4 regions of the Shewanella sp. HL-SH4 genome follow, and region 1 is predicted to be linked to each of the others. Evidence: predicted binding sites of a transcription regulator. Region 1 holds the regulator's gene; each other region holds the start of a gene.

What was found. The regulator sigma-54, encoded in region 1, starts transcription at its own class of promoters, with help from an activator protein. The targets are predictions, from matches to a motif close to GTTGGCACGNNNNTNGNNT.
Region 2: the regulator sigma-54 is predicted to act here: its motif matches at 1,302-1,320, upstream of glnA (glutamate--ammonia ligase).
Region 3: the regulator sigma-54 is predicted to act here: its motif matches at 819-837, upstream of ACRWQL_RS10090 (DUF1328 domain-containing protein).
Region 4: the regulator sigma-54 is predicted to act here: its motif matches at 676-694, upstream of ACRWQL_RS04165 (flagellar hook-length control protein FliK).

What each region holds. Positions count from the first base shown of each region.
Region 1 is NZ_CP195037.1:1,605,834-1,608,042, forward strand. It holds gene lptB (LPS export ABC transporter ATP-binding protein) at 1-392, shown strand, start outside; gene ACRWQL_RS07960 (RNA polymerase factor sigma-54) at 553-2,046, shown strand; gene hpf (ribosome hibernation promoting factor) at 2,073-2,209, shown strand, end outside.
Region 2 is NZ_CP195037.1:2,336,104-2,338,312, reverse strand. It holds gene glnA (glutamate--ammonia ligase) at 1-1,181, opposite strand, end outside; gene typA (translational GTPase TypA) at 1,747-2,209, shown strand, end outside.
Region 3 is NZ_CP195037.1:2,071,126-2,073,334, reverse strand. It holds gene ACRWQL_RS10095 (NAD(P)/FAD-dependent oxidoreductase) at 1-505, shown strand, start outside; gene ACRWQL_RS10090 (DUF1328 domain-containing protein) at 933-1,109, shown strand; gene ACRWQL_RS10085 (hypothetical protein) at 1,184-1,378, shown strand; gene ACRWQL_RS10080 (diacylglycerol kinase family protein) at 1,440-2,209, shown strand, end outside.
Region 4 is NZ_CP195037.1:738,812-741,020, reverse strand. It holds gene fliI (flagellar protein export ATPase FliI) at 1-115, shown strand, start outside; gene fliJ (flagellar export protein FliJ) at 191-637, shown strand; gene ACRWQL_RS04165 (flagellar hook-length control protein FliK) at 832-2,209, shown strand, end outside.

The DNA of each region.
Region 1 (2,209 bases):
ATGAGCGAATTCAGGAATTGGAGCATCTTTTAGAAGAATTCCATATTACCCATATTCGCGATAGCTTAGGCATGTCGCTATCTGGTGGTGAAAGACGACGGGTAGAAATTGCACGCGCTTTAGCAGCCAATCCTAAATTTATATTGTTAGATGAGCCCTTTGCGGGTGTTGACCCTATTTCAGTGATTGATATTAAGAAAATTATTCTTCAACTCAAACACCGTGGCCTAGGCGTATTAATTACTGATCATAATGTCCGTGAAACACTTGATGTATGTGAGCGGGCATATATTGTTAGCCAGGGGAATTTGATTGCCGAAGGCACCCCAACTGAAGTACTCAACAATCAGCAAGTTCGAGCAGTATACTTAGGCGAACAATTCAAGCTATAGTTAATCTAAATAGGACCTGAAGCACTTGCTTGGCAAAATGTTTCTGGCGACTAAGTTAATTGATCGTGTATAGGTAAAGTAAAACCATTTGTTAAAAAATTGCGACTATCACTCACTTTAATCAGTGTAGAAAGCCGAATTCTTCTAGGGATCAGCAGTAATGAAAGCTTCACTCCAACTTAAAATGGGTCAGCACCTCACTATGACCCCACAGCTGCAACAAGCTATACGTTTGCTGCAGTTATCATCTTTGGAGTTACAGCAAGAAATTCAACAAGTATTAGATTCCAATCCTTTGCTTGAAATGGAAGATGAATTTTCAGCACTTAGCAACAAAAATGATAACTCCAAAGACCTATCAGAAACTGACTTCAATGAAGTAAGCGCACCTGTAGTCGAAAAAGACACTTCAAATGTCGACACCGCAGAGTCAATGACTAAAGAGCAAATGTCTGAAGACTTGCCAATGGACACTACCTGGGATGAAGTGTACAGCGCCTCCCCAATGGCAAGCCCTGGTTCGGGTTCTGGCAGCATGCCAAATGATGACATGCCCTTCCAAGGTGAAACATCCGAAGGATTATACGAGCATTTAGAATGGCAAAAAAATCTAACCCCTTTTTCTGAAACAGACCTCGCTATTGCCACTGCCATTATTGATGCCATTGATGACACAGGTTATCTCACCCAAAGTACTGAAGATATTTTAGAAGCTATGGGCGATGATTCTGTCGAATTAGACGAAGTCGAAGCGGTACTAAAACGTATACAACATTTCGACCCTCTGGGTGTCGCCTCACGTAGCTTAAGTGAATGTTTATTGATTCAACTTGTTCAGTTTGCACCAGACACGCCCCATATCGATAATGCCAGAATGTTAATCAAAGATTATTTAGATTTGATTGCTGGACGTGATTTTCGCACACTCATGCGTAAAACTAAGCTAAAAGAAGATGAGCTGCGCGAAGCAATTGAATTAATTCAATCTTTAAATCCACGTCCTGGCACAATGATCACCCCACCGGATGATGAATATGTTATCCCAGACGTGTCAGTGACCAAAAAGAATGGCCGTTGGGTCGTTGAATTGAACCCTGATAACATGCCAAAAATAGGCATTAATCAACAATATGCCGCCATGGCAAAAAGCAGTAAGAGTTCAACAGACACTCAGTTTATTCGAGGTCACTTACAAGAAGCCAAATGGTTTATCAAAAGCTTAGAAAGCCGCAGCGACACCCTGCTTAAAGTATCCAATTGTATTGTGCAATTTCAGCAAGGTTTTTTTGAGTACGGTGCTGAAGCCATGAAGCCTATGGTGTTGAATGACATAGCTGAAGCTGTCGAAATGCATGAGTCCACTATTTCGCGTGTCACCACACAAAAGTATATGCACACACCGCGCGGACTGTTCGAACTTAAGTATTTTTTCTCTAGCCATGTCAGTACTGATGATGGCGGAGAATGTTCGTCTACAGCAATTAGAGCTTTTATTAAAAAGCTGGTTGCTGCTGAAAACCAGAAAAAACCACTAAGCGACAGTAAAATGGCAGATCTTCTGGCAGAACAAGGGATTAATGTTGCACGTCGCACCATAGCGAAATACCGCGAAGCGATGATGATCCCTCCCTCAAACCAACGTAAGAGTTTATAATCTACCTAGGCAATTGGAGGATAAATATGCAAATCACCTTAACGGGTCATCATATTGAAATTACTGAATCACTAAGAGAATATGTCACAAGTAAGTTTACAAAACTTGAACGACATTTCGATCAGATCAATAATGTCCACGTAGTATTAAATGTCGAAAAGCA
Region 2 (2,209 bases), 730 kb from region 1:
TCCATGGCATCGCCAGGGTGGATCTTGTTTTGTATCCCATCAAGACCTGCCATTAATAATGCCGCAAAACCTAAATATGGGTTTGCATGTGGATCAGGGAAACGTGCTTCGATACGACGACCCTTAGGGCTTGGCACTACTGGAATACGAATAGATGCACTACGGTTACGCGCAGAGTAAGCTAACATAACAGGCGCTTCGAAATGTGGTACTAAACGCTTATAAGAGTTAGTGCTTGGGTTAGTGAATGCGTTCAATGCACGAGCGTGCTTGATAATACCACCAATGTAGTAAAGCGCTAATTCACTTAAACCAGCATACTTATCGCCAGCAAATAAGTTGACACCGTCTTTAGCTAAAGATTGGTGTACGTGCATACCGCTGCCATTGTCACCTACGATAGGCTTAGGCATAAAGGTCGCTGTTTTGCCATAAGCATGCGCCATGTTATGAACAACATACTTAAGAATTTGGATTTCATCCGCTTTCTTAGTCAAAGTGTTGAAACGTGTTGCAATTTCGTTTTGGCCCGCTGTCGCCACTTCATGGTGATGTGCTTCTACAACTTGACCCATTTCTTCAAGTACTAAACACATTGCAGAACGTAAGTCTTGTGAAGAATCAACTGGCGCAACTGGAAAATAACCACCTTTCACCATTGGACGGTGACCTGTGTTGCCATCAGCGTATTCTTTACCAGAGTTCCATGCAGCTTCTTTCGCATCAATCTTCACGAAACAACCTGACATATCAGTACCAAAACGAACGTCATCAAATAAGAAGAACTCAGGCTCAGGACCAATCAATACTGTATCAGCAATACCGGTAGAAATTAGATACGCTTCTGCTTTTTTAGCGATAGAGCGTGGGTCACGGTCGTAACCAGTCATAGTACCAGGTTCTAAAATGTCACAACGGATAAGTGCTGTTGTTTCTTCGGTGAAAGGGTCTAAAACAAAAGTAGTTGGATCAGGCATTAATACCATGTCTGATTCATTGATGCCTTTCCAGCCTGCGATTGAAGAACCGTCAAACATTTTACCGTCTTCAAAAAACTCTTCATTTACTTGATGAGATGGAATAGAAACGTGCTGTTCTTTACCTTTAGTATCGGTAAAGCGTAAGTCAACAAACTTAACTTCTAACTCTTTAAGTTGCTTTAATACTGATTCAACTGACATTCTCAAGCCTCCGGTAGGGTCAAGGGTATTCCCTTCTAATATTTAATATTACTGTTCACCAAGTTTTATTGACTCAGCAAACTAATGTAAAACAATGATGTCCACATGATGACGTTTACTTAGCTATTATCATGCCAGATATATAAGCATCTGATTTATATAAATTTGATATTTTTAGATTTTCTCAAAAAACAAAGTCTGCACCAAATAGATCCATTCTACGCACCATAACAGTGCACAACACCAGAGTGGTGCACGCCAGTTTGATTATATAGAGACTGAAACCCAAAAAGTGCGTACAGATAACAATTTACTGAACAAAATAGCGAAAACTGTGTTTTACATCTTTTGTAACCTAGCCTACGTTAAGGCGATGATAAAGTTTATATCACTAAATTAACGGCAAATTTATAGCATAATAAGACGAAAATATGGGGTGTTCAAAAAAAATCCTATCTACTGAGACCTTGCTGGAGTAGAATGGCACGCTTTTTTATGGTGGCTATCATTAAATAGTTGCTGTAAATAATCCCTTTTTTTGTTTGATGGTATAGAGGTTTTATCCGTGCTAGAGAATTTACGTAACATCGCCATTATTGCACACGTCGACCATGGCAAAACGACCCTGGTAGACAAATTGCTTGCGCAGTCTGGTACCCTTGCTTCACGTGGAGAAGCGACTGAGCGTGTGATGGATTCTAACGATCTTGAAAAAGAACGTGGGATCACCATTCTGGCAAAAAACACTGCCATCAAATGGAACGACTACCGCATTAACATCGTAGACACACCTGGTCACGCCGATTTCGGTGGTGAAGTAGAACGTGTTCTATCTATGGTTGATTCAGTATTATTGTTAGTTGACGCAGTTGATGGTCCAATGCCACAAACTCGCTTTGTGACTAAGAAAGCGTTTGCTCAAGGCCTAAAGCCAATCGTTGTTATTAACAAGATTGACCGTCCTGGTGCTCGTCCTGATTGGGTTATTGATCAAGTATTCGATTTATTCGACAACTTAGGTGCAACTG
Region 3 (2,209 bases), 470 kb from region 1:
GGCTTTGCTGTTTACTCATAGAGGCCTATCAGGCCCAGCAGTACTGCAAATTTCTAATTACTGGCAGCCAGGTGAAGCAATTTCTATCAATTTATTACCGGGTGAAAACGCGTTAAATAAAATTGAATTTGCATTGAAGCATCATCCAAAGCAAAGCCTACGCAACACATTAAGCCAGTGGTTACCTAAACGCTTGGTTGAAACACTATTTGACGAGTCTCAACTGGATAAAGCATTAAACCAACTCGGCCACGGCGAGCGTGAAACGTTGGCTAGTGAGTTAAATGACTGGTCTATTGTCATGAATGGTACAGAAGGCTATCGCACTGCCGAAGTGACTTTAGGCGGCGTTGACACCAATGAATTGTCATCTAAAACCATGCAAGCTAACAAGGTACCAGGTTTGTATTTCATTGGTGAGGTAATGGACGTAAGTGGTTGGTTAGGCGGGTTTAATTTTCAATGGGCATGGTCATCAGGCGTTGCAGCGGGATTAGCTGTTTAAAGAGTTTTTTATGAGTTCTTTTGTCAAAATACAGAGGAACTCTGCTTTATAACTTTAGGTCGTTTTTCCTTCAATCAATCGTTTTTTTATTCATACTTTTTCTAATGCCTCTTCGTCATCTTGTTGTAACCACCTCGATTTTTCGTCGATATCCCCAATAATTTATTGGAATGCACCTTTGCCCATAATTAATGTGAAACTCTTACCGAATTGTCGGTAATTATTGCCAATAACTTAGTTTGTTAATGATATTGAAATAAAGAATTTAAATTTATTTTCTTTATTTATTAGTTTCTTAGTTGGTTTCTTAAAGATTGGCATGAAGTTGGCTTGGTATAAAGTAGTTAAATGATACACAAACAGTTGTTCATTAATACTAGTTTGTTTTTGTGCGTTATTGATCGTCCCATACTCAAGGAGGTTTCTTATGTTAGGTTGGACATTGATGTTTTTAGTTATTGCTATCATTGCAGGGGTGTTAGGTTTTGGTGGTATTGCTGGTACGGCAGCCGGTATTGCGAAAATAATCTTCTTTATTTTTATTGTGTTACTTGTTATCTCTTTAGTAGCAAGTGCAATACGAGGTAAAGCACCTAGGGCATAACATGATACAAGTGACGCCTTATAATTTAATACATAAACTACAAATGGAATGGCCTCATGGTCAAGGAGATCAATATGAATTTACTAAAAAAATTAAGCATGATGATTTTATTAGGATTAACAACAGTAGGCATGATGGCGTGCTCTGATAACAAAGCTGAAAATGCGGGTGAAAAAGTTGATGAGATGATGACCGACGCCGGTAATGCAGTTGAAGACGCGTGTGAAGACGTAAAGGAAGGTCTTAAAGCAGAAGACCCTAACTGTTAAAGATACTAGGCAGCGCACAATAATGCGCTGATTTCTGTTGTTTTTAAAATAGGACGCTTATATGTTAACCAAGATAAATATTAAGTATTACTACACAGGCGGGGCTTTATTAGCTGCGCTTTTGTGTGTGTTATTTAATTCACCATGGGCTAAATTTTTTATTGGTTGGTTAGCACTCTCTTTGGGTTTAGTGAGTTTTGCTTATTGGTTTAATGCTGGTGGTGTTTTTCGTAAAAAACAAAATGGTTCAATTCCTTGGTATATCAGCTGGGGATTCGTCCCTTTTCTATTGGGGTGTCAGGTTTATAATGCCTGGGCAAGAAAACACGATAAAGTACCCGCAATTCAAAAAATTGAAGATCAACTCTATTTAGCATGCCGTCTATTTCCTTCTGATATTGAATACCTTAAAACCCAAGGGGTTGATGCCATTCTCGATGTGACGGCTGAATTTGATGCATTAGATGGCACATTATTGGCTGAAGATATTGATTATTTAAATGTGCCTGTTTTAGATCATAGTGTCCCCTCGGAAGCACAACTTAATCAGGCGATAAATTGGCTAAATAATCAGGTTCGTAACGGTAAAAAGGTTGTAGTACATTGTGCACTAGGCCGTGGACGGTCAGTACTCGTGCTAGCTTCTTATCTTGCTTGTCGCGATAGCAAAAGTAATTTAGAGGATGTGTTGCATTCTATTAATGAAATTCGCCATACCGCTCGTTTGAATAAATGGCAATTTACAAAAGTATCCCAAATGTACCAACAAAATCGAATTAAAATTAATAAAACACTCTATTTAATTGCTAATCCTGTGTCGGGTGGTGGCAA
Region 4 (2,209 bases), 870 kb from region 1:
GATTAGGTTACAACCTGCAATGAATGCCTTTTTACGTCAGGGTTATAAAGAAGCCATTAGTTTTGACAGTAGCGCTATTATGATGACGCAAATAGCGGGTCAATGTCAGAATTAATTCAAAGCAATATTTATTTTACTGTTGATTTATCAGTTGTGTTGATTTATTTGGTGTGTTGATAAGAGGTAACCTATGGCAAGTGATCCGTTATTTACCGTTCTCAAACTAGCGACCGAAGCTGAAAGCCAAGCCGCCATGCAGCTTAAGTCGGCGCAATTTGAAAAACAGAAACGGCAAGGTCAGTTAGATGCGCTAAATAACTACCGTCTCGATTACATGAAGCAAATGAAAAGCCAACAAGGGCAAAGTATTAGCGCCAATCAATATCATCAATTTCATCAATTTATTAAACAGGTCGATAGTGCTATTACTCAACAAGTAACAGCTGTTCAAGATGCTGAATACCAGATAAGTTATCGTCAAACTCATTGGCTTGAAAAACAACAAAAACGTAAAGCCATTGAAATGTTGTTAGCCAACAAAGCAGAAAAAGCACAAATTGCAGAAACTAAGCGCGAGCAAAAAATGTCTGATGAGTTTGCAATGCAGCAATATATTCGCCAGCGCTTAAATAAGTAGCTTTCTTTATAAGACGATAATCAAATTGCAACTATTATGTTGGCACTTATATTGCTTAATATCTACTACGTAATAATTAATCGTCATTGAAGTGGCGTTGTGACATTTTGTTTAGCGTGTTATTAGGCGGTAGATTAAATACACAAAAGATGATTGATTATCTTCTTTTAGATTGAGTTTGTGGAGCATATATAATGCAACAGATGGGTAATATTCTCTTAACTGGTACGAGTAAGTCTACAGGCTCACAGGCTAAAGATGCTATGCAAGTGTCTGAAAGTAAATCATTTATAGATGAATTTAATCAAGCAAGTCAAATGTCTTCTTTTCAATCGGCTAAACTTGTTAATACGAGTAAACAGTCTGAGCAATCTGCAATCACCACTATTGATGTTGATTTATCAGAGCCTCTAGAGGGAGCTGATATTGAGCTTATTTTCGCTCAATTAGACATGGCGCAGTCATTTGATAAGTCAAAAGGTGACGGACAAATATTGCCGATATTTGAGGTTAAGGGTGAAAGTAATGTTACAGATGATGGCAGTCTTGATGCTATAACGCAGGCTTTATCCAACATTGATGGCATTGATGGCATTGATGGCATTGATGGCATTGATGGCATTGATGGTGAAAGTGACTTTGACATTTTAGATAATCAAGTCGCCAGTAATGACATAGAGCTATTAGAAAATAGCTTGTTTAGTAATATGATTCAATTGCCGGTTGAAGGTGAGTCTAATGACGAATTTTTGGCATCATTGTCGGATTCAGAAAAAGAATCATTGAGCGATTTTTCAACTTTATCAGCAGAGCAGTTAATTGCGCTGAGCCATGATGATTTAGTTAACCTTGTAGCTGACTTTAATTTACAAGCTCCGGTACTTGATGAATCTATTTTAGACTTAGCAGCTAAAAATTTAGAGGTTAAATTAGATCCTATTGCTGCTAATTCACTTAATGATGTCTCTCCAGCGATTACAGAGTCTTCTCCAATTGCGCCCCTTCAAGCTCCAATGTCTGCTATGGCTAGTACCAATATGGCTAACAATATCATTCAAGACAGTGATGCGACTAAATTAGCGAATGACTCTTTGGGTCAAAAAAATAATGCTTTATTTAGCTCGGTGGACACTCAAGATAGTGGCAATATTTTGGGCGATGAAGCTCCTAGTCCAGCTAACGTCATTGAGCCAATGGCTGTGGCGCAGGTTGACTCAAAAACGCCAGCTTCTGCTGAGTCGCTTAAAACAGCTTCTGTTGCAGCGTTAACCAATATAGATAGCGAATTAGCCAAATCAGCTCGTATTGACGTTTTTGGTGCTCCGGATGAAGAGATTGATGTAAAGGCGATGCAAAATCAAAGTAGTTTTACTCCTATTCATAAAAGTGAAGTACCGCAGTTTCAATTATCTTTAAAGCAGCAGGGTGAATCTCAAGTTCAAATGCAGGAGATGATCCAACGTTTTTCACCGGTAATGAAGCAACAATTGATCACTATGGTTAGTAATGGCATTCAACAGGCGGAAATTCGCCTTGATCCACCTGAGTTAGGTCACTTGACGGTTAAAATTC